DNA from 3 places in the Cellulosimicrobium sp. SL-1 genome. Region 1 is predicted to be linked to each of the others. Evidence: predicted binding sites of a transcription regulator. Region 1 holds the regulator's gene; each other region holds the start of a gene.
What was found. The regulator LexA, encoded in region 1, represses DNA repair genes until DNA is damaged. The targets are predictions, from matches to a motif close to TCGAACANNTGTTCGA.
Positions count from the first base shown of each region.

Region 2: a site for LexA is predicted at 8,856-8,871, ahead of ruvA (Holliday junction branch migration protein RuvA). Genes of this name have one in related genera too.
Region 3: a site for LexA is predicted at 5,991-6,006, ahead of GWJ10_RS10665 (YbaK/EbsC family protein). Genes of this name have one in related genera too.

Region 1 is NZ_JAACJC010000010.1:83,153-93,135, reverse strand. It holds gene GWJ10_RS15880 (ATP-dependent DNA helicase) at 1-117, shown strand, start outside; gene GWJ10_RS15875 (L-lactate dehydrogenase) at 147-1,154, shown strand; gene lexA (transcriptional repressor LexA) at 1,269-2,003, opposite strand; gene GWJ10_RS15865 (LysM peptidoglycan-binding domain-containing protein) at 2,409-2,714, shown strand; gene nrdR (transcriptional regulator NrdR) at 3,084-3,614, shown strand; gene GWJ10_RS15855 (aldo/keto reductase) at 3,680-4,669, opposite strand; gene GWJ10_RS15850 (DUF5302 domain-containing protein) at 4,924-5,181, shown strand; gene GWJ10_RS15845 (pyridoxamine 5'-phosphate oxidase family protein) at 5,243-5,662, opposite strand; gene serA (phosphoglycerate dehydrogenase) at 5,782-6,981, opposite strand; gene GWJ10_RS15835 (AAA family ATPase) at 7,070-9,310, opposite strand; gene GWJ10_RS15830 (fused response regulator/phosphatase) at 9,478-9,983, shown strand, end outside.
Region 2 is NZ_JAACJC010000007.1:140,624-150,606, reverse strand. It holds gene GWJ10_RS12705 (ATP-dependent DNA ligase) at 1-115, opposite strand, end outside; gene GWJ10_RS12700 (bifunctional (p)ppGpp synthetase/guanosine-3',5'-bis(diphosphate) 3'-pyrophosphohydrolase) at 187-2,529, opposite strand; gene GWJ10_RS12695 (adenine phosphoribosyltransferase) at 2,604-3,209, opposite strand; gene secF (protein translocase subunit SecF) at 3,206-4,324, opposite strand; gene secD (protein translocase subunit SecD) at 4,324-6,321, opposite strand; gene yajC (preprotein translocase subunit YajC) at 6,403-6,861, opposite strand; gene ruvB (Holliday junction branch migration DNA helicase RuvB) at 7,051-8,127, opposite strand; gene ruvA (Holliday junction branch migration protein RuvA) at 8,130-8,765, opposite strand; gene ruvC (crossover junction endodeoxyribonuclease RuvC) at 8,964-9,533, opposite strand; gene GWJ10_RS12660 (YebC/PmpR family DNA-binding transcriptional regulator) at 9,757-9,983, opposite strand, start outside.
Region 3 is NZ_JAACJC010000006.1:79,656-89,638, reverse strand. It holds gene GWJ10_RS10680 (error-prone DNA polymerase) at 1-3,110, opposite strand, end outside; gene GWJ10_RS10675 (DNA polymerase Y family protein) at 3,103-4,830, opposite strand; gene GWJ10_RS10670 (hypothetical protein) at 4,827-5,909, opposite strand; gene GWJ10_RS10665 (YbaK/EbsC family protein) at 6,290-6,871, shown strand; gene helR (RNA polymerase recycling motor ATPase HelR) at 6,951-9,179, opposite strand; gene GWJ10_RS10655 (siderophore-interacting protein) at 9,606-9,983, opposite strand, start outside.

The sequences.
Region 1 (9,983 bases):
CGGCTCGTGACGGCGCGCTACGGGTCGTTCCTCACGCGGTCCATGCCAGGGTTCTGGCAGACGACCGACCGCGACGTGGCCACCGCTGCGCTCCGCCGCCTCGCCGCCCTAGGCTGAGCCCTTTCCAGCGACTTCACGGAGGCGACATGACGAGCACGTCACCGCAGGGCACCGGCGACGCGACCACGGGCGGTCCGGGAGGGGGAGCGCGGACCACGAAGCTCGCGATCGTCGGCGCCGGTGCCGTCGGCTCGACGCTGGCCTACGCCGCGCTCATGCGCGGCGCGGCGCGCACGGTGGCGCTCCTCGACGTCAACCGCGCGAAGGTCGAGGCCGAGGTCCTCGACCTCCAGCACGGCATCCAGTTCATGCCCATGGCGCGCGTCGAGGGGTCCGACGACGTCGCGGTGTGCGCGGGCGCCGACGTCGTCGTGGTCACGGCCGGCGCCAAGCAGAAGCCGGGCCAGACGCGTCTCGACCTCGCCGAGGGCACGATCGGGCTCATGCGGACGATCCTCCCGGGCCTCGTGGAGGTCGCCCCGGATGCCGTCTACGTCATGGTGACCAACCCGGTCGACATCGTCACGTACGCGGCGCTCAAGTTCTCGGGGCTGCCCCCGACCCAGCTCTTCGGCAGCGGCACCGTGCTCGACTCCTCGCGGCTGCGGTTCCTCGTGGCGCAGCACTGCGGCGTCGCGGTGCAGAACGTGCACGCGTACATCGCGGGGGAGCACGGCGACAGCGAGATCCCGCTCTGGAGCTCCGCGACGATCGGCGGTGCGCCGCTGCTCGAGTGGCAGGGCATCGGCGGTCGGGGACCGCTCACGGGCGACGTGCGCGACGAGATCGCGCGGGAGGTCGTGCAGTCGGCCTACCGGATCATCGAGGGCAAGGGCGCGACCAACTACGCGGTCGGGCTCGCGGGCACCCGGATCATCGAGGCGGTGCTCGCCGACGAGCACCGGGTGCTGCCCGTGTCGACGCTCCTCGACGGCATCTACGGGCTCGAGGACGTCTGCCTGTCGCTCCCGACGCTCGTCGACCGCCGGGGCGCGACGGAGCGCGTCGAGGTCCCGCTGGCGGACGACGAGCTCGCGGGCCTGCGCTCGTCCGCGGAGTCGCTGCGCGCGGTCGCGCGACGCTTCGGGCTCTGAGCCCACTGGCTCGTCGGGCCTGGCACGACGAGAGCCGGGCGGTCGAGGGACCGCCCGGCTCTCGTGCTGTCCGGAGCCTGCCCGCAGGGGCGCCCGGAGCCGCTCGGGGACCGTTCAGAGGCTGCGCAGGACGGAGACGACGCGCCCCAGCACCTGGGCGTCGTCGCCGGGGATCGGGTCGTACGCGGCGTTGTGCGGCATGAGCCAGACATGGCCGTCGGCGCGCCGCAGGCTCTTCACGGTGGCCTCGCCGTCGATCATCGCGGCCACGATCTCGCCGTTCTCCGCGACCGGCTGGCGCCGCACGACGACCCAGTCGCCGTCGCAGATCGCGGCGTCGATCATCGAGTCGCCCTGCACGCGCAGGAGGAAGAGCTCTCCCTCGCCGACGAGCTGGCGCGGCAGCGGGAAGACGTCCTCCACGACCTGCTCCGCGAGGATCGGGCCACCGGCGGCGATACGGCCGACGACGGGGACGTACGACGGCGCGGGGTGGGCCTCGTCGTACGCCGGCTCGGGGGCCGTGCCAGCTGGCGCGAGCGGGGCCGCGCGGCGGGCGTCGTCGGGCTGGACCACCTCGATGGCGCGCGGACGGTTCGGGTCGCGCCGCAGGAACCCCTTGCGCTCGAGCGTGGTGAGCTGGTGCTTGACGGAGGACGGGCTCGTGAGCCCGACGGCCTCGCCGATCTCGCGCATGCTCGGCGGGTAGCCGCGCTGCTCGACGCACGCGCGGATGGTCTCGAGCACGAGCCGCTGGCGCGGGGTGAGCCCGTCACCCCCTGCCGACCCGTCCGGCAGCTCGCGCACCTCGGCGAGCCCCCGTGCCCTGTCCGTGCCTCGTCCCGCCATGGTCGCTCCGCCCTCGTCCGTCGCGTGCCGCCGGCGCCAGCCGGGCCTGCGGCCTCCCCTCCCCGGAGCGTGCGCCCCGGGAGCTCGGTCGCCCCTCCGGGTCCGAGCGGACATGTCCGGCGAACCGACCTGAGCCCAGGCTAGGGGAGGATGCGACACGAATCAAACACCTGTTCGAGCATGTCTCGACTCTGTCGGTCGTTCGTGATAGACCTTCGTACAGATGTTCTACGTACAGGTGTTCGACCGCAGCGGGTCGGCGTGGAGATGAGACGGGCACGCGGGTCCGATCGACCGGGGAAGGCGATCGGGCTCGCGGGCCGGGACGGAGGGGACATGGGCACGGTGGCGATGGCGACGGCAGCGCCGCCCGCGCTCGGGCGGGGCGTTGCGGCGGAGCGAGGCGTGCGCCCGCAGGCACCGCTGCGGCTCACGCGACGCGGCCGTGCGGTCCTCGTGCTCCTCGTGGCCGTCGTGCTCGTCCTCGCGGCGCGCGTCGGCCTGGCCGTCGCGGGCGGGCCCGGGGAGCCGGTCGAGGTCCGGGTCCACGTCGTGAGCACGGGGGAGACCCTGTGGGAGCTTGCCCAGGGAGTCGCGGCCCCGGGCGAGGATCTCCGTGAGGTGGTCAGCGGGCTCGTCGAGCTGAACGGCCTGTCGTCGTCGGGCGTGCAGGCCGGCCAGACGATCCTGCTCCCGGTCGCCGAGCGGTGACGCGGCGCTCGGCCGTGGCCCAGGACCTGTGACGCAGCACACGGTGCCGACGCGCGACAGGTTGCGGCCGAGGGTTGCGCCGCTCCGTTAGGTCCGCCTAAGTTAGTGGCACCTCACACGCCGGCTGGGGGGCTGGGCGGACGAGGCGAGGAGTGCGCGGACAACCGCGACTCCTGTGCACGTCGCCGCGCGCGAGGCGAGTCGCGCGCGAGATGGGGACGGGGGCGTCCCGACGGGGGCGGTCGACTTCGACCGCCCCCGTTCTGCCGTCCACGGTCGGGTGCGCCGTCGGCGTGTTGCACCGCGCGCCCGCGACGACATACGTTCGTCGCGCCGACCTGTCGGCGCGACCCGCGGAGGAGCCCCGCCATGCACTGCCCGTTCTGCCGTCACGCGGACTCCCGCGTCGTCGACTCCCGCACGTCCGACGACGGTGCCTCCATCCGCCGGCGACGCCAGTGCCCGGAGTGCAACCGCCGCTTCACCACGATCGAGACCGCCAGCCTGTCCGTGGTCAAGCGGTCCGGGGTGACCGAGCCCTTCTCGCGCGAGAAGATCGTCAACGGCGTCCGCAAGGCTTGCCAGGGGCGCCCGGTGAACGAGGACGACCTCGCCGTCCTCGCGCAGCGCGTCGAGGAGACCATCCGCGCGAGCGGGAGCGCCGAGCTCGACGCCTACGAGATCGGCCTCGCGATCCTCGGGCCGCTGCGCGAGCTCGACGAGGTCGCCTACCTGCGCTTCGCGAGCGTCTACCAGGCGTTCGACTCGCTCGAGGACTTCGAGAGCGCCATCACGTCGCTGCGCGTCGACCGGGAGGAGCGCGAGGCGGCGGCGGGCCGTGCGGCGCCCGAGGCCGCCGACGACGCCGCGACCGACCGCGAGGCGGCACCCCAGGCCTGACGCTCACGAGATTCCGCGCCTCGTGACTCCGGTCCCAGGATGCGGGGCCCCGCAGCCGGAGGCGGCTACAGGTCGCTGGACCGCGACGCCCAGATGTTGATGCCCGTGTCCACGGGGAGGTCGTCGACGGCCGCGATCTCCTCGGGGGAGAGGTCGGGGGCGTCGAGGGCCGCGAGGTTGTCGTCGAGCTGGCGCGTCGAGCTCGCGCCGAGCAGGACCGACGTGACGCGCTCGTCGCGCAGCGCCCAGCGGATCGCCGTGGACGCGAGCGTCCGCCCGTGGGCGCGCGCGAGCTCGTCGAGGTGGCGCACGCGGTCGAGGTTCTTCTCCGAGAGGAACGCCGGACGCAGCGGCCCGCCGCGCGCCGCGCGCGACCCGTCCGGGACCCCGTGGAGGTAGCGGTCCGTGAGCATGCCCTGGGCGAGCGGGGAGAACGCGACGACGCCGAGCCCTTCGTCGCCCGCGACGTCGAGCACGGTGGCCCCCGCCTCGTCGTGCGGGTCGGGCGCCTCGATCCACCGGTTGAGCATGGAGTAGGAGACCTGCGTGACGACGAGCTCGACCCCGACGTCGGCCGCGACCCGCAGGGCCTCACGCGTGCGCCGGGCGGAGTACGACGAGATGCCGGCGTAGCGGGCGCGCCCCGACCGGACCGCCGTCGCCAGCGCACCGATGGTCTCCTCGAGCGGGGTGGACGGGTCGTAGCGGTGCGAGTAGAAGATGTCGACGTGGTCGAGCCCGAGCCGGCGCAGCGACGCGTCGAGGGACGAGAGCAGGTACTTCCGGGACCCGCCCTCGCCGTAGGGGCCGGGTCCCATGCGGTAGCCCGCCTTGGTGGTCACGACCAGCTCGTCACGCACGGGTCGGAGCTCGCGCGCGAGCAGCCGGCCCAGCGACTCCTCCGCAGCACCCCCGGGCGGTCCGTAGTTGTTCGCGAGGTCGAGGTGCGTCACGCCACGGTCGACGGCGTGCAGCACGATCTCGCGCTGCGTCGAGAAGGAGTCGGCGACGCCGAAGTTCTGCCAGAGCCCGAGCGCGACCTCCGGCAGGCTCAGGCCGCTCCGGCCGAGCGTGCGGTGCGGGAGCTCGGCGCGCGCCGGCGCGGGAGCGCCTGTGGCGTGGGGAGGAGCGGGGGAGGCCTGCGGCGTGGGATCGGGCGACACGTCCCGACGCTACCCGACGGCGTTCGCCGCGCGGTCGAGGGCGCTCGCAGCGCGTTCGCCTGCGCCACCGCCCGCAGGGCCGGGACGGCCGGGCCGAGCGGACAAATCAGGTGGCGTCGGACCGCCCGGTGGGGGACGCTGGCGGGGTGCCCGCAGCGTCGGGCCGACCGCAGTACCCCACCGAGTTCCCCGTCGACGAGGAGACCGCCATGGCGTCCGACCCGCAGCGACCCGCTGCAGAGACCGCACCGACCGAGGAGGCCAAGGCGAAGTTCCGGGAGGCGCTCGACCGGAAGAACGCCGCGCGCCACCGCACGGCGGACGGCGAGTCGAACACGGGCTCCGTGCACGGCTCGGAGACCGTCGGACCGGTCCAGCGCACGTTCCGCCGCAAGTCCGGCTGAGCGCCACCTCCGACGTCCGGTCGTCCCCTGCGGGGCGGCCGGACGTCGTGCGTCGGGGGGTCTACGGCTCCGCGCGCGCGAAGCGTCGCCCGGTGAGCTCGTGGGCCTCGACCACGACCCACTCCTCGGTCGGGACGTCGACGGTCGGGACGAGCGGGTCCGCACCCTCCCGGACGGGATCCACCTCGTGCTCGGTGCGCAGGCGGTGGGCGGTGCCGCGCGCGACGACGCTCCACGCCCCGTCGTCGTCGACGTGGTCCCACTCCAGGGCGACCCGTTCGTTGATCGCGAGCGTCGCGAGCTTCGTGCCCGGGACCGTGCGGAACGCGAGCGTGCGCTCGTGCGCCCGCACGGTGACGGGGTAGATGTCCGGCTCGCCCCGCACGCTCACGGCGAGGCGTGCGACGTGGGTCCCCTCCACGAGGTCCCACGACGCGTCGGCGTCGAGGATCTGCGGCGCGTCGTGCAAGTATCCGGTCATGCTTCATCGTGGCACCGGCGCGCGAGCGGCGCTCAGCGGCGAAGGTCACGGCCGCCGAGGACCTTCGCCGCGTGCGGACGGGCCGCGCGCGGCGAAGGGTCCCGGGGTGCGGGGCTGCGTCAGTCGAGGATGCGCAGGGCGATCGTCTGCTCCATCGCGGCCAGCGCCTCGATGACGGCGGGCTCCACGCGCGAGCCGACGTCGGTGACGACGTAGCCGATCTCGCCGCGCGTGGCGAGGAGCTGGCCCTCGATGTTCGTCCCGTGCTCGGCGAGGGTCGCGTTGACGGCGGCGAGGACGCCGGGGGTGTTGCGGTGCAGGTGCGTGATGCGCGTGATGCCCGTCGTCTGCTCGAGCGCGAGGTTCGGCACGTTGACGCTGAGCGTCGTGGAGCCGGTGGTGAGGTAGTCGCGCAGCTTGGCGGACACGAACTGCCCGATCGCCTCCTGCGCCTCCTCCGTCGAGCCGCCGATGTGCGGCGTGAGGATGACGTTCGGCAGGCCGCGCAGCTCGGAGTCGAACGCGTCGCCCTTGCGCTTGGGCTCGTGCGGGAAGACGTCGACCGCGGCACCGGCCACACGGCCCTCGACGATCGCCTCGCGCAGCGCGCCGTAGTCCACCACGAAGCCGCGCGACAGGTTGAGGAAGATCGAGCCCGGGCGCATGCGGGCGAACTGCTTGGCGCCGAACAGCCCGGCGTTGCCCTGGCGCCCGTCGACGTGGAGCGTGACGACGTCGGCCTGCTCGAGCAGCTCGTCGAGCGTGTCCATGCGGCGCGCGTTGCCGAGCGCGAGCTTCTCCGCCGTGTCGTAGAACACGACCGACATGCCGAGGTTCTCGGCGACCACCGAGAGCTGCGTGCCGATGTTGCCGTAGCCGACGATGCCGAGCGTGCGGCCACGGACCTCGTGGGCGCCCTCGGCCGACTTGTCCCAGCGACCCTCGTGCAGCGCGCGGTCGCGCTCGGTGAGGCGGCGCGTGAGCGCGATGATCTCGGCGAGCGCGAGCTCCACGACGGAGCGCGTGTTCTGGAACGGCGCGTTGAACACGGCGACGCCCTGCGTCGCGGCCGAGCGCAGGTCGATCTGGTTCGTGCCGATGCAGAACGCGCCGAGCGCCACCAGGTCGGGAGCGTTCTCGAGCACGTTCGCCGTGACGTTCGTCTTGGACCGGATGCCGAGCAGGTGGACGCCGTCGAGCGCCTCGATCAGCTCGGACTCGTCGAGGGCCCCGGTGCGGACGGTGACGTCGATGCCCGCGGCCTCGAGGTTCGAGGCGGCGAGGGGGTGCAGGTTTTCGAGGAGGAGGGCGCGTAGCACGTCCCCATGGTGCGCCCGTCCCGCGGTCCGGACCAAACGGGTCTTGACCCTCGGGACGAGGTGACCCCGCGCCCGGACCCGACCGCTCTCAGGCTCCGGCGCCCCTTGCGTCGTCCGACGGCGCGGGGGCGACCCCGGCGGGCAGCGCGCGCGTGTGCACGACGACGAGCCGCTGGGTCGGCCGCGTCATGGCGACGTACAGGTCGGACGGGCCCGACGGCCCGGTCGCGACGTCGGCGGGCTCGACCAGCACGACGGCGTCGAACTCCAGCCCCTTGACCTGCACCGGGTCGAGCACGACGACCGGGTCCTCGCCGCCCGCGTCGGCGAGCCCGAGCGCGGCCCGCAGCGCGGGGACCGCGGGCGCGGCCGCGACGACGGCGACGCGGCCGGACTCCGCGGCGACGAACTCGGCGCGCGCGGCCTCGGCCTCCGCCCGGACACGTGCCTCCAGCGCGCCCGGTGCCAGCTCGACCACGCGCAGGGCGTCCTCGACGTCGCGCGCGGACGTGAGCGGCGAGACCGGGAGGCCGGCCGCGACGGCCGCGCGTCGGGCCGCGTCCGCGACGGAGGCCGGGGTGCGGTAGTTGACCGTGAGCTCGGCGAGCCGCCACGCGTCGCGGAAGACCGGGTCGAGCATGCCCTTCCACGACCGGGCGCCCGCGAGCGAGGACGTCTGGGCGACGTCGCCGACCACCGTGAACGACCGCGTCGGGCACCGGCGCACGAGCATGCGCCACGCCATGGCGGACAGCTCCTGCGCCTCGTCGACCACGACGTGGCCGTAGGTCCACGTGCGGTCCTGCGCGGCGCGCTCGGCGGTGGTCAGGCGCGGGCCGCTCGCGGCGAACCGCTCGGCGAGCACGTCGGCGCCGACGATCCCGCCGCCCGCACCGGACGACTCGAGCACCTGCCGCGCGTACTCGAGGTCCTGCGCGCGCTGCGCCGCGCGCGCGGCGGCCTCGGCCCGCTCCGCCTGGTCGTCCTCGCCGAGGAGCTCCGCCGCCTCGTCGAGGAGCGGCACGTCCGCGGGGGTCCACGGCGCGCCCTTCGCCCGCTCGAGGAGCCGTCGGTCCTCGGGGGAGAGCTCGGGCGCGGCCTCGGCGAGCCGGTGCGGCTTGGTCCACAGGTCCTCGACGAGGCGCTCGGGCGTGAGCGGCAGCCACGCCAGGTTGAGCGCGACCCGCACGTCGCGGTGGGAGCGCAGGTCCTCCAGCGCGAGCGCGCGGTCCTCGCCGACGAGGGGCTCGCCGAGCTGGCGCCCGTACTGCTCGACGAGGCGCGAGAGCATCTCGCGGACGAACGTGACGCGCGCGAGGTTGTGCGGCTTGTGGGTGCGTCGCGCCTTCGCGATGGCGTCGCGCACGTCGCGGCGGCGGATGACGAGGTCGTGGCCGTCGAGCCGGACCGGCACGTCGGCCGCGGGCACGCGCTCGCGGGCGCGCACGGCCCGGCGCACCGCACGGGCCATGACCGCCCGGCCCTTGACCCGCGCGACGCGCGGGTCCTCCTCGCCGTCGGCGACGACGCCGGGCAGGAGGTCGGCGATGGTCGTGCTCACGACGCCGGTCTCGCCGAGCGACGGCAGCACCTGGTCGATGTAGCGCAGGAAGGAGAGGCTGGGGCCGACGAGCAGCACGCCCGAGCGCTCGAGCAGCCGCCGGTGCGCGTACAGCAGGTAGGCCGCGCGGTGCAGCGCGACCGCCGTCTTGCCCGTGCCGGGCCCGCCCTGGACGACGAGCGCCCCCGCGAGCTCGGAGCGGATGATCGCGTCCTGCTCCGACTGGATCGTGGCGACGATGTCGCCCATGCGCCCTGTGCGGCCCGCAGCCATCGCGGCGAGCAGCGCGCCCTCGCCCGAGAGCGTCGTGCCGGTCACGGCCTCGGGGGCGTCGAGGTCGAGGAGCTCGTCCTCGAGCCCCGTCACGGCACGACCGCGCGTCACGAGGTGCCGACGGCGCACGACGCCGTCCGGGTGGGCCGCCGTCGCGCGGTAGAACGCCTGGGCGGCGGGCGCGCGCCAGTCCGTGAGGAGGCTCGAGTGCTCTTCGTCGGTGAGGCCGATGCGCCCGACGTAGCGCAGGGTGCCGTCGTCGAGGTCGAGGCGGCCGAACGCGAGGCGGTCCTCGACCGCGTCGAGCTGCGCGACACGGTCCTCGTACAGCGTCGCGAACGCGTCGCGCTCGCTGCGGTTCTGCGGCGAGCCCGACGGGCCGGACCGTCGGACCTCGTCGAGGCGTGCCCGGGCGGCCGCCCGCAGCTCGTCGAGGCGCGCGTAGAGGGTGTCCACGACCTCCTGCTCGAGCCGGAGCTCGTCGTTGCGTCCCACGCTGTCCCTTCCTCGACCGGCGCCGCGCCGCCCGCGCGGCCGTCCATTATGGCGTACGACGACCGTCCCGGTGACCGACGACCGGCGCGTCCCGGCGCCGTGACCGGGCCGGACGCGCGCCTGCGGCTAGGATCGTGGCCCATGGCGACCAGAGGGGAACGGGCGTCGTGACCGGGAGCGAGCAGCGGGCCCCGGGCCGACCCTCCACGCGCGGCGACGACGCCGCCGGACCGGACCAGGCGCACCCGGGGCGCGCCGTGCTGGCCCCGACGGACGAGCTCCGGATCCTGCTCGTGGAGGACGACGACGGGGACGCGATCCTCGTCGAGGAGCTGCTGGCCGACGGCAACCTCAAGGTCGAGCTGCACCGCGCGACGACCCTGGACGGCGCCCTCGAGATGGTCGTCTCCCACGACGTCGACTGCGTGCTGCTGGACCTGGGCCTGCCCGACTCCGTGGGCCTGTCCGCCGTCGAGCGCGTGCGCGCGGGGTCGCGGCCGCCGGCGCTCGTCGTCCTGACCGGCCACTCGGGCATCGACCTCGGCGTGCAGGCGGTCGCCGCGGGCGCCGACGACTACCTCGTCAAGGGGGAGGTCGACGGCGACCTCCTGGGGCGGTCCGTGCGCTACGCGGTCCAGCGCCGCATGTCCGTCGAGCAGCAGCGCGCGCTGTA
Region 2 (9,983 bases), on a different contig from region 1:
AGCCGTCCCACTTTGGCTCGTACACGTACCCGCCGTCGACGGCGTCGGGCTCGGGCACGGCGGGCACGGACTTCGCGAGCATGGGCAGCACGGGAGGCATGACGGGCAGGTCCATGTGCCGATGCTGCCACCGGGTCTGCCGCCCTGCGCGGCGTGGTGGCCTCGGTCAGCGTGCGACCCGCGGGCTCAGGCGGGGAGCTGCGCCGTCTCGGCGGCCTTCGTCCCCGTGATGCGGTAGACGTCGAACACGCCGTCGACCTTGCGGACGGCGCTGAGGACCTGCGCGAGGTGCGCGGGCTCCGCCATCTCGAAGACGAAGCGCGACATCGCCACGCGGTCGTTCGAGGTCGAGACGGTCGCCGAGAGGATGTTCACGTGGTTGTCCGACAGGACGCGCGTCACGTCGGAGAGCAGGCGCGCACGGTCGAGCGCCTCGACCTGGATCTGCACGAGGAACATCGCGTTGCTGCCCGTGGTCCACGAGACGTCGACGATCCGCTCGGGCTGGTTGCGCAGCCCGACGACGTTCGCGCAGTCCGCGCGGTGCACGCTCACGCCCTGCCCGCGCGTGACGAAGCCGATGATCTCGTCGCCCGGGACCGGGGTGCAGCACTTCGCGAGCTTCACCCAGATGTCGTCGACGCCCTTGACCATGACGCCTGGGTCGCCCGTGCGCACGCGGCGCGCGGTGTTCCCGGGGCGCGCGGTCTCGGCGACGTCCTCGACCGTGCCCTCCTCGCCCCCCATCGCCTGGACGAGCTTGGAGACGACGTTCGCCGCCGACACCTGGCCCTCGCCGATCGCCGCGTACAGGGCGGTGACGTCCGCGAAGCGGAGCTCGTTGGCGAGCGCGACGAGCGACTCGTGCGACAGCAGGCGCTGGATCGGCAGGTTCTGCTTGCGCATCGCCTTGGCGATCGCGTCCTTGCCGTGCTCGACGGCCTCCTCGCGGCGCTCCTTGGAGAACCACTGCCGGATCTTGTTGCGCGCCCGGGGGCTCTTGACGAACGCGAGCCAGTCACGGCTCGGACCCGCGTTCTCGGACTTCGAGGTGAGGACGTCGACCGAGTCGCCGTTCTCGAGCGTCGAGTCGAGCGGGACGAGCCGCCCGTTGACGCGCGCGCCCATGGTCCGGTGCCCGACCTCGGTGTGCACCGCGTAGGCGAAGTCGACCGGCGTCGAGCCCGCCGGCAGCGCCATCACGTCGCCCTTGGGGGTGAAGACGTAGACCTCCGCGCCGCCGATCTCGAAGCGCAGCGAGTCGAGGAACTCGGCCGGGTCGGCCGTCTCACGCTGCCAGTCCACGAGCTGGCGCAGCCACCGCATGTCGTTGGCCGCGGCGTCGTCCTTCGCCGTCTTGCCGCCCGACTTCGCGGTCTCCTTGTACTTCCAGTGCGCCGCGACGCCGTACTCCGCGCGCCGGTGCATCTCGTGCGTGCGGATCTGGATCTCGACCGGCTTGCCGCCCGGCCCGATGACCGTCGTGTGCAACGACTGGTACATGTTGAACTTCGGCATCGCGATGTAGTCCTTGAACCGCCCCGGCACGGGGTTCCACCGCGCGTGCAGCGCGCCGAGCGCCGCGTAGCAGTCCCGGACGCTGTCCACCAGGACGCGCGCGCCGACGAGGTCGTAGATCTCCGCGAAGTCGTGGCCGCGCACGATCATCTTCTGGTAGATCGAGTAGTAGTGCTTCGGCCGGCCGGTGACGGTGGCCTTGATCTTCGCGCTCCGCAGGTCGGCCGTGACCTGCTCGCGCACGACGGCCAGGTACTCCTCGCGCGCCGGCGCGCGCTCGGCGACGAGGTGGACGATCTCGTCGTACACCTTGGGGTACAGGGCCTGGAACGACAGGTCCTCGAGCTCCCACTTGATCGTGTTCATGCCGAGGCGGTGGGCGAGCGGGGCGTAGATCTCGAGGGTCTCGCGCGCCTTGCGCCCCGCCGACGACGACGACACGTACTTCCAGGTGCGCGCGTTGTGCAGGCGGTCGGCGAGCTTGATGACGAGCACGCGGATGTCGCGCGCCATGGCGACGACCATCTTGCGCACCGTCTCGGCCTGCGCCGCGTCGCCGTACGTGACCTTGTCGAGCTTGGTCACGCCGTCGACGAGCATGGCGATCTCCTCGCCGTACTCCTCGGTGAGCTGCGCGAGCGAGTAGTCGGTGTCCTCGACCGTGTCGTGCAGCAGCGCGGCGGCGAGCGTCGACCCGTCGAACCCGAGCTCGGCGAGGATCGTCGCGACCGCGACGGGGTGCGTGATGTACGGGTCGCCGCTCTTGCGCAGCTGGCCGCGATGGGCGCGCTCGGCGGTCTCGTACGCGCGCTCGATGACGCTCAGGTCCGTGCGCGGGTGGTTGGTACGGACGGCCTGGAGCACCGGCTCGAGCGCCGGGCTGCCCGCGTTGGGGCGCGCGCCGAAGCGGACCAGGCGCGAGCGCACACCGCGCCCGCCCGAGCCGCCGGTGCCGGAGGTCGGGGCGCCCGCGCGCTCAGGAGCGCGCGACGTCCGGGTGTTCTCGCTCATGCGCGCCTCCTTCCGCAGGGCGGCCGCCACCGGCACGATGCCGGCGACCAGCCGAGACGACCGGAGTGGCAATCCTACGACTCGACGTGGACCAGCGTGGCCACCTCGCGGCCCGCGAGCCGCTCGCGGCCTCCCAGGCCCTCGAGCTCGAGGAGGAACGCCAGGCCCACCACGACGCCTCCCCCGCGCTCGACGAGCTCGGCGCCCGCGGCCGCCGTGCCCCCGGTCGCGAGCACGTCGTCCACCACGAGAACACGCGCACCCGGGGGCAGTGTTCCCGACCGGAGCTCGATGGTCGCGGTGCCGTACTCGAGGTCGTAGGTGACGGTGTCCGTCGGCGGCGGGAGCTTGCCCGCCTTGCGCAGCGGCACGAACCCGACGCCGAGGTGCGTCGCGAGCGGCGCCCCGATGAGGAACCCCCGCGCCTCCATGCCCGCGACGAGGTCGACCCCGCCCGCGGCGCGCGCGACGTCGCCGAGCGCCTCGACGACGTGGCCGAAGGCGTCGCCGTCGGCCAGCAAGCCGGTGATGTCCCGGAAGACGATCCCCGGTCCCGGGTAGTCCGGGACGGCACGGACGAGCTCGAGCACGCGCGAGGCGCGCTCCGGGCCGAGCCCGGCGAGGTGGACGGCGCGCAGGCCGCCCGCCTCGCCGGCCGGCACGTGACCGGGTGCCGTCATCGGGGACGACGGCGGCGCGGCTGCGCCTTGTTGCCCTGGTGCGCGCCCGGCTGGAGCTGGCGGTGCCCTGCCCCGACGCCGGCCGCCGCGAGCGCGGCGTCCTCCTCGTCGCCCGCGACCTCGGCCCGCTCCGCGCGCAGCGCGAGGACCTTGGCCGTGTGCTCCTGGATGGGCTTCTCCCGCTCGCGCAGCGCGACCTCGAGCGGCGTCGCGAGGTACACCGACGAGTAGGCGCCGACGGCCATGCCGACGAAGAGCGCGAGCGCGATGTCGCGCAGCGTGCCCGCGCCCAGCAGGAACGCCCCGATGAAGAGGATGCCTGCGACGGGGAGCAGCGCGACGACGGACGTGTTGATCGAGCGCACGAGCGTCTGGTTGATCGCGAGGTTGGCCCGCTCGGCGTAGGTGCTGCGCGTCTGGTCGAGCACGCCCGCGGTGTTCTCGCGGACCTTGTCGAAGACCACGACGGTGTCGTAGATCGAGTACGCGAGGATCGTCAGGAGGCCGATCACCGTCGCCGGCGTGATCTCCCAGCCGATCGCCGCGTAGATGCCCACGGTGACGATGAGGTCGTGGAACAGGGCGATGACCGCGGCGAGCGCCATGCGCCAGTTCCGGAAGTAGATCGTCATGACCAGGCTCACGAGGAGCAGGAAGACGACGAGGCCGACGATCGCCTTCTGGGAGACGTCCTTGCCCCAGGTGGGACCGATGTACGAGCTCGTGACCTCCCCCTCGGACACGTCGTACGCGTTCGCGAGCTCGACGGCGACCTGCTCGACCTGCGCGTTGCTCAGCTCCGCCGTCTGCACCCGCACGGTGCTGGAGCCCACCGAGGTGACGCGCGGCACCTCCTCGGGGGCGACCGCCGCGACGGCGTCGAGCGCCGGCTGCTGCGAGGTGTCCGAGACGCCCGAGACGGTGAACTCCGACCCGCCGCGGAACTCGATGCCGAGGTTGAGCCCGTCACCGGCGATCCGGACCCCGATGATGCCGAGGGACAGGACGACCAGGACGAGCGCCACCACGAAGTAGGCGCGCCGCTTGGCGACGATGGCGTAGGACCGGCGGCCCGTGTACAGGTCGTTGCCCCACTGGGCGAAACCGCTGGCCATCAGTGCTTCTCCTCGTTCTCGTCGCCCGCCGCGTCAGCGGCCGGGGACCCCTCGTCGCCGTCCGCGGAGGCGGCGGCCCGCCGCTCGGCGGCACGGCGCTCGGCGATGGTCATGCGCGGGCCGTCGGACCGGCCGACGCCGGCACCGACCGTCTCCCGGACGGGCGCCGTGCGCTCGCGCGCCGGGGCGTCCTGCACCGGCGCGTCCTCGACGACGTCACCGCCGTCCGCGGGTGCCGTCGAGGTCGCCCCGACGACGCGGCCGCGACCGGCGTACCGCGTGCCGCGCACCCCGAGGCGCCGCGGGTCGAGGCCCGACGCCGGGTGGCCGTTCGCGAAGAACTTGGTCCGGGCGAGGAGCTGCATGAGCGGGTGCGTGAAGAGGAACACCACGATCAGGTCGACCAGGGTGGTCAGGCCCAGCGTGAACGCGAAGCCGCGCACGCCGCCGACCGCCAGGTAGTACAGGACCACCGCGGCGACGAAGTTCACCGCGTCCGAGGCGAGGATCGTGCGGCGGGCACGCTGCCAGCCCTTCTCCACCGCGGAGTTCAGCGTCCGGCCGTCGCGCAGCTCGTCGCGGATGCGCTCGAAGTACACGATGAACGAGTCCGCGGTGATACCGATCGCGACGATGAGCCCCGCGACGCCGGCGAGCGACAGGCGGTACCCGATGGTCCACGAGAGCACCGAGATCACGCCGAACGTCACGACGGCCGCGATGCCGAGCGACGCGACGGTGACCAGGCCGAGCACGCGGTACTGGAAGAGCGAGTAGATGACGACCAGCAGCAGGCCGATCGCGCCCGCGAGCAGACCCTTCTCGAGCTGCTCGGAGCCGAGCGTCGCGGAGATCTGCTCCTGGCTCTGCACCTCGAACGTCAGGGGCAGCGAGCCGAAGTTGAGCTGGTTCGCGAGCGTCGCCGCGCTGTCGCGCGTGAAGCTGCCCGAGATCTCGGCCTTGCCGTCCGGGATCGGGGTCTGCGACACGGGCGCGGAGATCACGAGGCCGTCGAGGACCATCGCGAACTGGTTCTGCGGCGACGGGAGCGACGTGAGACGCGTCGTGACGTCACGGAAGGCCTTGGTGCCCTCGGAGTCGAACTCGATGTTGACGACCCACTCGTTGGTGACGACGCCGTTCTGCCCGACGCGCAGGCCGGAGCTCGCGTTCGAGATGTCGGTGCCCTCGATCTCGACCGGGCCGAGGATGTACTTGGCCGTGCCGTCGTCGGCGCACGAGACGAACGCGCTGTCGGTCGGGCCGCTGTCGCCGCCCACGAGGTTCTCGGGGAGCGTGCAGTCGAGCGCGTCGAACTGCGCCTGCAGCTCCGGCGTGATCTGCGCGAGGTCGCTCGGGTTCTCCGGGCGGGTCGTCTCCGGCGCCGGGTCCGTCGTCGCGTCGTCCGCCGGGGCGTCCGTCGCTGCGTCGGCCGCCGGGTCCGTGCCGTCCTCGGCCGCGGGGTCCGTCGCGCCGTCGGTGGCGGCGTCCGCGGACTCCGTCGCGTCCGGGGCGTCCTCGGCCGCGGCGTCGTCGCCCGCGGCCGGGTCGGTGGACTCGTCGGCGGGCGTCGCCGTCGGCATGCCCACGGAGAGCACGGGGCGGAAGCGCATCTGGGCCGAGGTGCTGACGAGGTCGATGGTCTCCTGGGACGGCTGCCCCGGGATGCCGACGACGATGTTGTTGCGGCCCTGGCTCGTGATCTCGGCCTCGGAGACACCCTGCGCGTCGATGCGCTGGCGGATGACGTTGATCGCCTGGTTGATGTCCTCGGCCGTCGGCTGCGAGCCGTCGGTGGTGACGGGCTCCAGGATGATCTGCGTGCCACCCTCGAGATCGAGCGCGAGGCCCGGGGTGAGGCTCGCCCCGCCCGGGTTGTCCTCGGTCTTCGGGTCGAGCTTCGTGCCCGCGAAGAGGGACCCGAAGAGGACGACGATGAGGATTCCCAGGGTGACGAGGGTCCGTACGGGCCTCGCTCGTGTGCTGCTGGTGGCCAACTGTCCGTCTCTTCTCGTGCGTGTGCGGTGGGCCTCGCGGCCCACCGCGTCAGGCCGGTCGCGGCAGCGACCGGCATAGGGTCACTTGATGTCGGTGCCGTCGTCCCGGCGTCCGCGGTCCTTCTCCGACCGGTCGTCGGTCAGACCGGAGAGGTCGTCGGGCACGACGAGGTCGTCGACGTCGCCCTTCGTGGTGGTCCCGGCGTCGGCGCCGGCGGTGCCGTACTCGGCCGCGTCCTCGGACGCGTCGTCCGCCGTCGTCTCCTCGGTCTCCTCGACCGGGGGCTCGACGAGCTTGGCGATCGCGGCGCGCAGCCACCGGGACTGGTTGCCCGGCGTCGACTCGATGGTGATGACGTCGGCCTCGTCGTCGACGTCGACGACCGTGCCGAACATGCCGGAGCCCGTCATCACCTCCTGCCCGGGGGCGAGGGTCGCCCGGAAGTTCTGGGCCTCGCGCTGCTGCTTGCGGGTGCGGCTGGTCATGAGGAACATCGCACCCGCCGCGAGGGCGAGGATGAGGATGAAGCTGATATCCATGACGGAGTCTCGTGTCCTGTTCTGTGCGGGATCTGCGCGCAGTCTAGGCGTGCGCGCACGGTTCACCAACGAGCCGTCTCGCCGCGGAGTTCCGCCCGCCCGGGTCCCGACCATTCTAGGACCACCCGCGGAGCGCCTGTGACCGCCGTCACGGAGCATCCTCGCACGCTCGTGACCTCCGGCGTCGCCTCAGGCGTCGAAGAGCGTGCCGCCCTCCCGCGGCGGAGTGAGCCCGAGGTGCGCCCAGGCAGCCGGGGTCGCGACGCGGCCTCGCGGCGTCCGCCCGATCAAGCCCTCGCGCACGAGGTACGGCTCGGCGACCGTCTCGACGGTCTCCGCCTCCTCGCCCACCGTCACCGCGAGCGTCGTCAGGCCCACGGGACCGCCGTTGAAGCGCGTGCACAGCGCGGTGAGCACCGCGCGGTCGAGCCGGTCGAGGCCGATCGGGTCCACCTCGTAGACCTCGAGGGCCGCGCGCGCGGCCGCGAGGTCCATGGTCCCGTCGCCGCGCACCTGCGCCCAGTCGCGCACGCGCCGCAGGAGGCGGTTCGCGATGCGCGGCGTGCCGCGCGAACGCCCGGCGATCTCGCGGGCGGCCTGGGGGTCGAGCGCGACGCCCAGCAGGCCGGCCGAGCGCGTCAGCACGCGCTCGAGCTCGTCGCCCGAGTAGAAGTCCAGGTGCCCGGTGAAGCCGAACCGGTCGCGCAGCGGCGCGGGCAGGAGCCCCGCGCGCGTCGTCGCGCCGACCGCCGTGAAGGGCGGCAGCGAGAGCGGGATGGCGCTCGCCCCGGCCCCCTTGCCCACGACGACGTCGACGCGGAAGTCCTCCATCGCCATGTAGAGGAGCTCCTCGGCCGGTCGCGCGAGCCGGTGGATCTCGTCGATGAACAGGACCTCGCCCTCCTCGAGCGAGGACAGCACCGCCGCGAGGTCGCCGGCATGCTGGATCGCGGGCCCGGACGTCACGCGCAGCGACGTGCCGAGCTCCGCGGCGATGATCATGGCGAGCGTCGTCTTGCCGAGCCCGGGCGGCCCCGACAGGAGCACGTGGTCGGGCGCGCTCCCCCGCGCGAGCGCGGCCTGGAGCACGAGCGACAGCTGGTCGCGCACGACGGCCTGGCCGACGAACTCCTCCAGCCGTCGTGGCCGGAGCGCGGCCTCGGCCGCGCGCTCGAGGTCGTCCGCACCCGCCGCGACGATGCGCTCGGACGAGAACGTGCCGTCCCCGCCGAGGTCGTCGAGTCCCACCTGGTCGAAGGTCGCCACCGTCAGCTCCTCGGCCCGCCGAGCACCCGCAGCGCGGCACGCAGCGCGCCCGCCACGTCGGGTGCCTCGACGACGTCGACGCCTGCCTCGGCGAGCACGGTGGACACCGCGTCGTCGGCGGCCTTGAGGTTCCAGCCGAGCCCGACGAGCGCCTCGACCACCTGGTCGCGCCGGTCCTCCGGACGCGGCGCCGACGCCGAGGCGGTCGATCCCGCCTCGGGAGCGTCGGCGCCCGTGGGCGGGCCGAGCTTGTCGCCGAGCTCGAGCGCGATCCGCTGCGCGCCCTTGTTGCCGATGCCCGGGACGCGCACGAGCGCGGCGATGTCGGCGCCCGCGACCGCACGACGCAGGCCGTCGGGCGTGTGCACGGCGAGCATCGCGAGCGCGAGGCGCGGACCGACGCCGCTCACGGTCTGGACGGTCTCGAAGACGGCGCGCTCGTCGTCGTCGGCGAAGCCGTAGAGCGTGAACGAGTCCTCGCGCACGACGAGGCTCGTCGCGAGGCGCGCCGTCTCCCCGACGCGCAGGCCGGCGAGCGTGGCGGGCGTGGCGTGGACGAGGTAGCCCACTCCTCCGACCTCGAGCACGGCGCGGTCGAGCTGGACGCTCGCCACGACACCGCTCAGGGACGCGATCACGCAGGCTCCTCTCCCGGCCGGCAGCCCCGGCCTGGTCCGATGGTCCGCCGGCCCCGAGGACCGCCGTCGGGCCGCGCACCGAGAGGCGCGTCGAACACCCGTACGACCGCGGTCACTCTAGCAAGGGCCGCCCACCCGCCGACCGACCGACACGGACCGCCGGCACCCCCACCGGCACGACCGGCGGCAGCGTCGCCGCTAGCGCGGCGCGCGCCGTCCCTTCGCCGCGTGCTCGGCGGCCGCCCAGGCGCGCTGGGCGGCCGTGAGCTCGTGCCGCTCGCCGCCCTGCAGGGCGCCCGCGGGGCGCCACAGGTGGCAGATCGCGAGCGCGAGCGCGTCGGCCGCGTCCGCGGGCTTCGGCGGCTCCGCGAGGCCGAGGATCCCCGCGACCATGCGCTGGACCTGCTCCTTGCCGGCGCGTCCGCTCCCCGTGACCGCGGCCTTGACCTCCGACGGCGTGTGCAGCGCGACGGGGACGCCCCGCTTCGCGGCCCCGACCATCGCGATGCCCGCGGCCTGCGCGGTCCCCATGACCGTCCCGACGTTGTGCTGCGCGAACACGCGCTCGACCGCCACGACGTCGGGCACGTGCTCGTCGAACCACGCGTCGAGCCGCTCCGCGATCCGCAGCAGCCGCAGGTCCACGCTCAGCTCCGGGTCCGTCCGGATCACCCCGACCGCGACGAGCTCGGCCCGCCGCCCCCGCGCGGAGTCCACCACCCCGACACCGCACCGGGTCAGCCCAGGATCCACTCCGAGAACGCGCACCCCAGTACCCTCCCACGACCCGACCACGGAACCCGTCCGCCTCGCGGGCCGCCGACCACGGCGAGCCGACACCGGCGGGGCGGGTGAGGTGCGCGCGGTCGTGGCGGGCCTGGCGGGAGCGGCGCGAGGGACGAGCACCGCGGATGGTAGACCGCGCGCGCCTCACCCGCCCCGCCACCCCAGGGGGACCACGTCGTCGGTCTCGGTGACCGAGCCGACGGGATCAGTCGTCGTTCTCGAGCTCCGCCATGACCTCGTCCGACGCGTCGAAGTTGGCGTAGACGTTCTGCACGTCGTCGCTGTCCTCGAGCGCGTCGATGAGGCGCAGGATCTTGCGCGCGCCCTCGGCGTCGACCTCGACCTCCATCGACGGGTGCCAGATCGAGTCGGCGGAGTCGTACTCGATCCCCGCCTCCTGGATCGCGCTGCGCACGGCGACGAGGTCGCTCG
Region 3 (9,983 bases), on a different contig from region 1:
GGCAGCGTCCCCGGACCCTCCTGCGCGAGCGCGCCGGCCGCCCACAGCGCCTCGCGTCGCGTCACGCCGAGGCCGTCGCTCGCGCCGGCGGTCGCGAGCCCCTCGAGCTGGGCGGTCGTGAGGTCGACGCGCCGCACGAGGTCGCGCAGGTCGCTGAAGGCCCGCCCCTCCCCCGGTGCCCCGCGCGCCGCGACGACGCGCTCGGCCGCGTCCTTCCCGAGCCCGCGCACGCTCGCGAGCCCGAGCCGCACCGCGAGCCCGAGATCGGGCTCCGGCCCGTAGTCCGGGTCGACCCGCACCTCCCCGCCGAGCATGCGGTCGCTGCCCGTCCGGACGTCCTGATGGTCGGCACCCGCATGGTCGGCGGGCAGCCGCTCGACCGTCGCCTCGACGTCGGACGCGTTGACGTCGGGGCGCAGCACGGTGACGCCGTGGCGGCGCGCGTCCGCCACGAGAGACTGCGGCGAGTAGAACCCCATGGGCTGCGCCGCGAGCAGCCCCGCGTAGAACGCGGCGGGGTGGTGCACCTTGAGCCACGAGCTCGCGTAGACGAGGAAAGCGAACGAGTACGCGTGCGACTCGGGGAACCCGAAGTCGGCGAACGCCTTGAGCTTGTCGTAGATCTCCTCGCGCACGGCCGGGTCGGTGACGCCCTTCTCGCGCATCCCGTCCATGAGCCGCCCCCGCAGCTCCTCCATGCGCTCGACCGACCGCTTGGACCCCATCGCGCGCCGGAGCTGGTCGGACTCCTTCGGGGAGAAGCCCGCGACGTCGATCGCCATCTGCATGAGCTGCTCCTGGAACAGCGGCACGCCCTTCGTCTTGCCGAGCGACTTCTCCAGCAGCGGGTGCAGGAACGTCACCTCCTCCCGGCCCCGCGCCCGGTTGATGTACGGGTGCACGGAGCCGCCCTGGATGGGACCCGGGCGGATGAGCGCGACCTCGATGACGATGTCGTAGAACGTCCGGGGCCGCAGGCGCGGGAGCGTCGCCATCTGCGCGCGCGACTCGACCTGGAACACGCCGACGGTGTCGGCAGCGCACAGCAGGTCGTACACCGCCGGGTCGTCCTCGGGCAGCGTGTGCAGCGCGAGGCGCGGGCCGCCCTCGTGCCGTTCCACGAGGTCGAACCCGATGCGCAGCGCCGTGAGCATCCCGAGGCCGAGGAGGTCGAACTTCACGAGCCCCGCGTCCGCGCAGTCCTCCTTGTCCCACTGCAGGACGGTGCGGCCCTCCATGCGCGCCCACTCGACGGGGCACACCTCGATGACGGGGCGGTCGCACATGACCATCCCGCCCGAGTGGATGCCCAGGTGCCGCGGGAGGCGCAGCATCCGGTCGGCGAGGTCGAGCACCGCGTCCGGGATCTCGCCCTCCTGCGCGGCCGACGGCGGCCGGTGCGCGGGCACGACGTCGTGCGTGTCGTCCGCGCGCAGGACGTCGCCCTCGTCCACCGCGAGCGGGTCGACGACGCGCGCGCCCCGGCCGGTGAGGTCGGGCGACCAGTCCCGGCTCCCCCACAGGCGCGACGTCGCGGCGTCCTTCCGGGCGGTGCGCGTCGTGACCCGCGGCGCGGCCGGGCCGGCAGGCCCCGGGGTCTTCGCCGCGATCGACCGCTCCTTCGCCGCCCGGTCCGCCGCGGGCGACGACGGGTCGGGACCGCGCAGCGACCCCCACCGCTCGATCGACTTGCTCCACGCGTCGGCCTGCCCGACGTCGTACCCCAGCGCCCGGGCCGCGTCGCGCACCGCCGACTTCGGCCGGTAGGAGATGACGTTCGCGACCTGCGCGGCGTGCGTGCGCCCGAACGTCGCGTAGACGTGCTGGATGACCTCCTCGCGCCGCGCCGACTCGATGTCGATGTCGATGTCCGGCGGGCCGTCGCGCTCGGGCGCGAGGAAGCGCTCGAACAGCAGGCCGTGCTTCACCGCGTCGACGGCCGTGATGCCGAGCGCGTAGCAGACCGCGGAGTTCGCGGCCGACCCGCGGCCCTGGGCGAGGATCCCGTTCCTGCGGCAGAACTCGACGAGGTCGTAGACCACGAGGAAGTACCCCGGGAAGTGCAGGTCCTCGATGACGCGCAGCTCGTGGTCGATCTGCGCCCACGCGCCCGTGATCTTCTCCTGGCCGCGCGGCCCGTACCGGTCCTCGCCGCCGCGCCGCACGAGCTCGCGCAGCCAGGTCGCCTCGGTGTGCCCGTCCGGCACCGGGTAGGGCGGCAGGTCGGGCGCGACGAGGTGCAGGTCGAACGCGCACTCGTCCCCCAGCGCGGCCGCGGTCGCGACGGCCTGCGGGTGCCGGGGGTGGCGCGCGAGCATCTCCGCAGCGGAGCGCAGGTGGGTCGTCGGGGCACCGGGCAGCCAGCCGTCGAGGTCGTCGAGCGACGAGCGCGCGCGCACGGCCGCGAGCGCCCCCGCGAGGTCGGCGTCGCGCGGGTGGGCGTAGTGCGCGGCGGTCGTCGCGACGAGCGGCAGCCGGGCGTCGGCGGCGAGGTCGGCGAGCGCCGCGTGGAGGTCGGCGTCGCGCGGGTCGTCGGTCGTGGTGATCTCGACGGCCACGTTGTCGGCGCCGAAGAGGGCGACGAGACGGTCGAGCTCGCGGCGGGCCGCGGCGCGCCCGGACGTGACGAGCGCGCGCCGCACCGCGCCCTTGCGGCACCCGGTGAGCACGAGCCACTGCCCGGCGGCCTCCGCCGCGAGCTGCTCGAGGCGGTAGTCGGCGGCGCCCTTGGTGCCCGTCGCGAGGTGCGCGGTCGCGATCGCGCGCGACAGGTTGCGGTAGCCCTGCGTGCCGCGCGCGAGCACGAGCAGGTGGCTCGAGCGCGGGTCGGGGACGCCGGTGGGCGGGTCGAGCACGGGCGCGCCGGTCGTGGTCGGCGCGGGCAGGTGCAGCTCGGACCCGAAGACGGTGGGGAGATTGACCTTGCGCGCGGCCTCGGCGAAGCGCACGACGCCGTACAGGCCGTCGTGGTCGGTGACGGCGAGCGCCGACAGCCCGAGCCGCGCGCCCTCGGCGGCGAGCTCCTCGGGGTGGGACGCGCCGTCGAGGAAGCTGAACGCGGAGTGCGCGTGGAGCTCGGCGTAGCGCGGGCCGGTGGTCCGGTCAGTCATACAGGCCCTCCACGGTCCACCGCCCGCGCGCGCTCGCGAGGAGCAGGCCGCGGCCGTCGTCGAGCAGGACCTGCACGTGCACGCGGCGCCGGGGCGCGGGCGTCCACCAGCGCTCGGCGAGCGGCCACGGCCCGGCCCAGTCCACGACGGCGCGCGCGGACCCGGGCCCGGGCAGCGCCGTCTCGTCCCGGGGCGGCACCGCACGGCGCGGGCCCTCCTCCGGCGCGGGGGCCGGCCACCGCACGGCCGCGGGCTCGCCGCTCATCGCGAGGCGCGCGTCGACGACGACGGGCCGCCCGGCGTCGTCGAGCACGACGACGTCCTGCGGCTCGACGGGCACGAGCGCGGGGGCCGGGCTCGGCAGCGCGCCGGGCCACGGCAGGGCCGGGTCGCGCGGGCGCACGACGTCCTCCCCGAACGGCACGAGGTGCACGCGGTCGGTCGCGTCGCGGCCGCCCTGGACCTGGACGCGCAGGACGGCGTCGCCGCCGAGGATGCCCTGCACGCGCCCGAGCGCGCGGTGGGCCCGCGCGTCCTCGCCGCTCGACGCGCCCCACAGGCGCGGCTGCTCCGCCCCCGCGGGCACGACCTCCTCGGCCGTGAGGGACAGGCGGGCCAGCGGCGCGACGCCCGGGACGACGTCGGCCCCGCCGGGCGAGCCACCCCGCTCTCCTCCGCGACCGCCCCCGCGCGCGGCCCGGGCCGCGCGCCCGGCGCGGACGGACGTGGTGGTGAGCCAGCCCTCGAGCTGCCACCGGACCTTGTCCGTGAGGCGCGCCGGGCTCATCGCGCCCGGCCCGTCGAGCCGCCAGGTGCGCTCGAGGTCGTCGCCCTCGACGGTCCGCGCCGTGATGCGCAGGCGCCCGGCGACGAGCGAGCGCGCGACGAGCTGGTCGTGCAGGTCCTCGGAGAGCCGACGCGCGGCGAAGGTCGCGACGTCGACGCGCTCGGCGGGCGGGTCGAGCTCGGCGCTCACCGCGACGTCGGGCTCGACGCGGCGCCGCGCGGGCGGACGCAGGTCCTCGCCGCGCGCGAGCCGGTGCGCCCACGCGCCGAGGTCGCCGAAGCGCCCCTCGACGGTCGCGGGCGGCAGGGCCGCGAGCGCCCCGAGGGTGCGCACGCCGAGCCGGCCCAGGAGGTCCACGAGCTCGTCGACCGCGACGGCGGCGTCCGGCCGGGCGGTGACGTGCACGAGGTCGCGCGCGGGCCGCGGCGCGAGGAACGCGGCGGAGCGGCCGGGCGGGACGACGGCGGCGTCCCGCGCGGCGAGCACGGCGCCGAGGATGCCGTCGGCGACGCCCACCTGGCTCTCGTGCCCGGTGCGCTCGGCGACGCGCGCGACGAGCGCCTCCGCGAGCGCGGCGTCTGACCCGTGGTACCGGCTCGCCCCGGCGGCGGGCAGGAGCAGCAGGCCGGGCCGGGTGATCTCCAGCCCCGCGACGACGGTCTCGGCCGCGAGCGCGACGGGCTCGAACTCGCGGGCGTCGCGCGCGTCGTCGACGTCGAGCAGCTCGAGCTCGGGGCAGCACTCGCGGGCCCGACGGCGGCGCATGCCCCGGCGCACGCCGTGGGCGCGCGCGGTCGCGGAGACGGCGACGACGCGGCGGCCGTCGTGCGTCGCGGCGGGGACGTGCGCGGGGACGTCGCGCGCCGCCATCGCCGCGAGCACCGGCCAGTCCGGCACCCACAGGGCCGCAGTGCGGGTCGGGCTCGTGGTCATCCGACGAGCCGGAGCCGGGAGGGCCGGTCGGGGTCGTCGGCCCGGGCGGTCTCGTGGGCGGTCACGGCGGCCCCGGCCACGGTGGCGCCGGTCCCGGCCGCGGGCCGGGTGCCGCGGGCGTCCTCGGCGAGGAACGCGGGCCAGTCCTCGTGGACGAGCGGGAGCTCGACCTCGAGGCGCGCGGGGCGCGCGGCTCCCCCGCGGCCCGCGCGCTCGACGACGAGGGTGCGACGGCGCAGCCAGCCCGCGCCGCGGTCCGCCCCGGACCAGCCGCCACCCGTCACGGTGAGCGCGACGTGCGCGCCCGGCCACGTCCCCGCGGCGACGAGCAGCGCCCCGCGCTCGCGCGCCCGCGCGGCCAGGCGCCGTCGGTCGGGGTCGGTGAGGGCGGCGTCGGGCCCGACGACCACGACGTCCAGGCCGTCGACGAGCGCCGAGATCGCGAGCGCCGCGTCCGGGCCGGGCCGCGGGACGAGAACGACGCGGTCGAGGTCGGCGCCGGCGTCGGCGGCCGCGAGCAGCCCGACGGCGGGGAACCCGACGGCGGCGGTCCACGCCCCGGCCCGCGACGGCCGCGCGACGAGCGCGAGCAGGAGGCTCGTCGAGCCGCGCACCGCCAGCACGGTGCCGCGCTGGAGAGCGCCGAGCGGGAGGAGCGGCGCGAGCGCGTCGTGCACCGGCCATACCCGCTCGTCCGTGCCCGCGTCCCGGCTCGCGCCCGAGGTCCGGACGTGGCGGGTGCGGGCGCGCGCCGGAGGGTCGGGCGGCGCGGGGGCGGGCCGCACGACCGGCGAGGCGGCGGCGTCCGCGAGCGGGGCGACCTCGGCGAGGAGTGCGGTGCCGGCGCGCGGGACGGTGCCGGCACGCGGGGCGGTCTCGGTGCGTGGGACGACGGCCGGTGCCGCCGGGGCGGTGAGCGGTTCCGGGGCCGCGGGGGCGACGACGGGACGGTGTCGGCGGACGCCCGTACGCTCCTCCGCACGGCGCAGGACGGCACGGGCGCGCTCGGCCTTGTCGACGGCCGCAGCCGTCGGGCCTGGTGTCCCCGCCCGTTCGGCGGGGTCGGCGAGAAGGGTCATCTCGCCTCCCGGGGTGGTGCTCGGACGGGACGCGCACCGCGCGTCGACTGCTGCGGGCGGTGTGCTGCACCCGCTGGGCGTTCGAACAAACGTTCGAACACTTCCAGTGAACGACCGCCGCTCCGAGGTGTCAACTCCGCAGGTCGGAGGCGCCTGCTTCGTCCGAGATGCCCACCCCAACCTTCGACTCCCACTGGAGACTTGCCCGAAACCCTCGACCTCTACCTGACCCTCCTCCCCCGCCGACCATGCGGCTGTCGCCCGTCCGGCGGGCGGCACGGGCTGCGACCGCATGCTCGGCGGGCTCGAGGGGCTCCGGGGGCGTGTTCGGCATCCGGCCTCTCCCGCGCGGCGGCCCGCCGGGGTGGCAGGCTGACGCCATGGACGCCCGCACGACCCTGCCCACGCTCGGCTCGCTCACCTGGGAGCCGGCGCTCGACCACCTCGACCTCGTCGCCCCCGTGACCGCCGACGCGCTGCGCCGGTGGGCCGACGCCGACCCGGACGTCGCGACGCTCGTCGCCGTGACGGAGATCGACCCCGACCTCGCCGACACCGCGACGCTCAACACCGCGTTCGACCTGCCCGTCGAGGCCTCGGCGAACTGCGTCGTCGTGGGCGGCACGCGGGCGGGCGACGAGCGCGTCGCCGCCGCCGTCGTGCGGGCGCACACGCGCGCCGACGTCAACACGCGCGTCCGCAAGCTGCTCGACGTGCGCAAGGCGTCGTTCCTGCCGACCGACCGCGCGACGGCCGAGTCCGGGATGGAGTACGGCGGCATCACGCCCGTCGGGCTGCCCGAGGGGTGGCGCGTGCTCGTCGACTCCCGCGTCGTGACCGACGGCGCGCTCGCGCTGATCGGCAGCGGCGTGCGGCGCTCGAAGCTGCTGCTCCCCGGCGACCTGCTGGGCCGCCTGCCCGGTGTCGAGGTCGTCGAGGACCTGGCCGTCCCGGTCGCCTGACCCGTCCCCCTGCCGAGCACGACCTGGCGGTCGCCACGGGCGGCCTGACGACCGCCAGGTCGTGCTCGACGCCCGGTGCTCAGCGATCCAGGACGACGAGCCGCTGCGTCGCGCGCGTCATCGCGACGTAGCGGTCGACCGCGCCCTCGACGCCGTCGCCGAACGCCTGCGGCTCGACGAGCACCACGAGGTCGAACTCGAGGCCCTTCGCCGTCTCGGGCGTGAGCCACCGCACCCGCGCGGCCCCCTCGCCCTCGCCACCGACGCCACCGACCCTGCCGTCCGACTCCTCGCCGGACGGCCCGGACGACTCGGTGGCGGCGATGACGCACACCGTGCCGTCCGCGTGCTCGGCGAGCCACGCGCCGAGGACCGCGTCGAGGTCCGCGACCGCCCCGTGGGCGACGGGCACGCCCGTGCTGCGCACCGACGTCGGGACGTTCGCGTCCGGGATCGCGGCCCGGACGACGGGCTCCGCCTCGGCCATGATCTCCCGCGGCGTGCGGTAGTTGACGCTCAGCGACGCCTCCTCGACGCGGGCGAAGCCCACGCGCGCGAGCCGCTCACGCCACCCCTCCGGGAAGCCGTGGCGCGCCTGGGCCCGGTCCCCGACGACCGTGACGCTGCGCGACGGGCAGCGGCTGAGGACCATCTGCCACTCGGCGTCGCTGAGCTCCTGCGCCTCGTCGACGACGACGTGCGCGAACGGACCTGCGAGGCGGTCGGGCGTCGCGACGGCGAGCGCGCCGTCGTCCACCAGCGCGTCGCGCAGGTCCTCGCCGCGGAGCATCTGCATGACCCCGAGCTCGCTGTCGTCGGTCGCCACGAGGTGGTCGACGACGTCGTCCATGCGCGCGCGCTCCGCCGCCACGGCGGCCTCGTTGCGGCGGCGGCGGCGCGACGCCTCCGGGTCGCCGAGCCGACGGCGCGCGGCGTCGAGCAGCGGGAGGTCCGCCGTCGTCCACGCGTGCGCGTCCGGGCGCTGGAGCGCGCGCACCTGCTCGGGCGTGAGCGACGGCGCGCACAGCCGCAGGTAGGCGGGCACGGACCACAGGTCGGCCACGAGGTCCGTCGGCTCGACGAGCGGCCACGCGCGGTCGAACGCGGCACCGAGCGCGCGGTGGCCGCGCAGGGCACGGCGCACGTCGTCGGCCTCGACGTCCACACCGTCCTCCGCGGCTCCCCCGCAGGCCTTGTCCACGAGGATCTCGACGAGCGCGGCCCAGACGTCGTCGCGCGCCTCGTTGTGCGGGGTGCCCGGATCGACGGACTCGAACGCCTCGGCCCAGTCGGCCGGGGAGAGCCAGACGTCGGCCCACGGCGTCTCGACCTCCCTGCCCTCGGCGAGCGGGCGTTCGGAGAACCGTACGGCGGGCTCGATCGCGGCGACGAGCGCGGCGGACGCCTTGAGTCGCGCCACCTCGGGGTCGGTCTCGGCGCGCGCCGTCGCGCCCTCGGGGACGAGGTCGCGCAGCGTGCAGGTCTGCACGCCCTCCTCGCCGAGGCTGGGCAGCACGTCGGCCACGTACGCGAGGTACGGACGGCTGGGCCCGACGACGAGCACGCCGCCGCGCCCACCACCGCTCCCGCCACCATGCCCACCACCGTGCCCGCCGCCCACGTGCGGGTCGGCGTACAGCAGGTAGGCCGCGCGGTGCAGCGCCACGACCGTCTTGCCCGTGCCGGGGCCGCCGTCGACGACGAGCGCGCCGCGCGAGCCCGCGCGCACGATCGCGTCCTGGTCGGCCTGGATCGTGCCGAGCACGTCGCGCATCCGCGGCGACCTGCTCGCGCCCAGGCTCGCGACGAACGCCGACTGGTCGTCGAGCGCCGCGCTCGACCCGGCGCCGTCGGGCACGAGCTCCTCGTCCCAGTAGTCGGTGACGCGCCCGCGCGCCCACCGGTACCGGCGCCGCGCCGCGAGGCCGAGCGGCTGCGCGGGCGTGGCCGCGAAGTACGGCTCGGCGGCGCGCGAGCGCCAGTCGACCAGCAGGCGCTCCCCCGCCGGGTCGGTGAGGCCCACGCGGCCCACGTACACCGGGGCGGAGCCGTCGGTGAAGGTCATGCGACCCAGGCACAGGTCGACGCCGTAGCGCTGGAGCAGCCGCAACCGGCTGCTGAGGCGGTGGATCTCCTGGTCGCGCTCGAGCGCCTCGGTGCCGCTCCCGCCCGGCGCGCGCCGGGCCGCGTCGAGACGCTGCGCGAGGTCCGTCACGGAGTGCTCGAGGCTCGCGGCGATCGCCGCGAAGTGGCGCTCGTCGGGGTCGACGAGCGACGGGTCGGCCTTCGCGGCCAGCCGCGCGGGCAGGTCGAAGAACGGCGCGGGCCGTGGGTCCTGGTCCGCGGTCGGGCGGGTCGACGGGCGGCGGGACGGGTCGGTGGTGGCGGTCACGGGGGCGTCGGGCAACGTCATCAGCTCCGGTCCGGGTCCTGCGGAGGGACGCACGGGCCACGACGACCCGCGCACGAGCGGAGATTCTGCGCCCCCGAGGGGGCCTTGCCGCAAGACCCCCGGTGCGCTATACCTTGGAAAGGGAGGCCGGTCGAGCCTCCCTTTCTCGTTGCCGGACGTCGTGCCGGTGCGCTCGGTGCCGACGCTCTGGGTACCGACGTCGACCGCGCAGCGTCTGTGCGGCGCCGCACAGCCGAGATGCGAGAAGTGGCCCCCTACCGTGCTCGGTGGGGGCCACTTCTCGTGTCTCGACGGGACCCTCGACAGGATCCCGGGAACGCCTCAACTCTCGGCGCGGCCCTCGCGCCAGTAGCCCATGAACGCGACGGCGCGGCGGTCGACGCCGAGGTCGGCCACGAGGTGGCGGCGCAGCGTCTTGATGGCGCTCGCCTCGCCCGCGAGCCACGCGTAGAGGACGGTCTCCTCGTCGAGGAGCCCCGGGACCTCCCAGAGGATCGACGCGTCGACGTCGACGTCCTCGAGGTCCTCCGCGGTGCGGCACTGGACGGGCGGGTCCGTCCCGAGGACGCCCGCACCGAGCATGCGCGCGGCGGCCTCCTTGACGGCCGGCACGAGGCGCGCGCCGTGGGCGTCGTGGGGCCCGCCGGGGACGTCGTCGCGCGCGAGGAACGTCACGCGCACCCCGGGCGGGGTCACGAG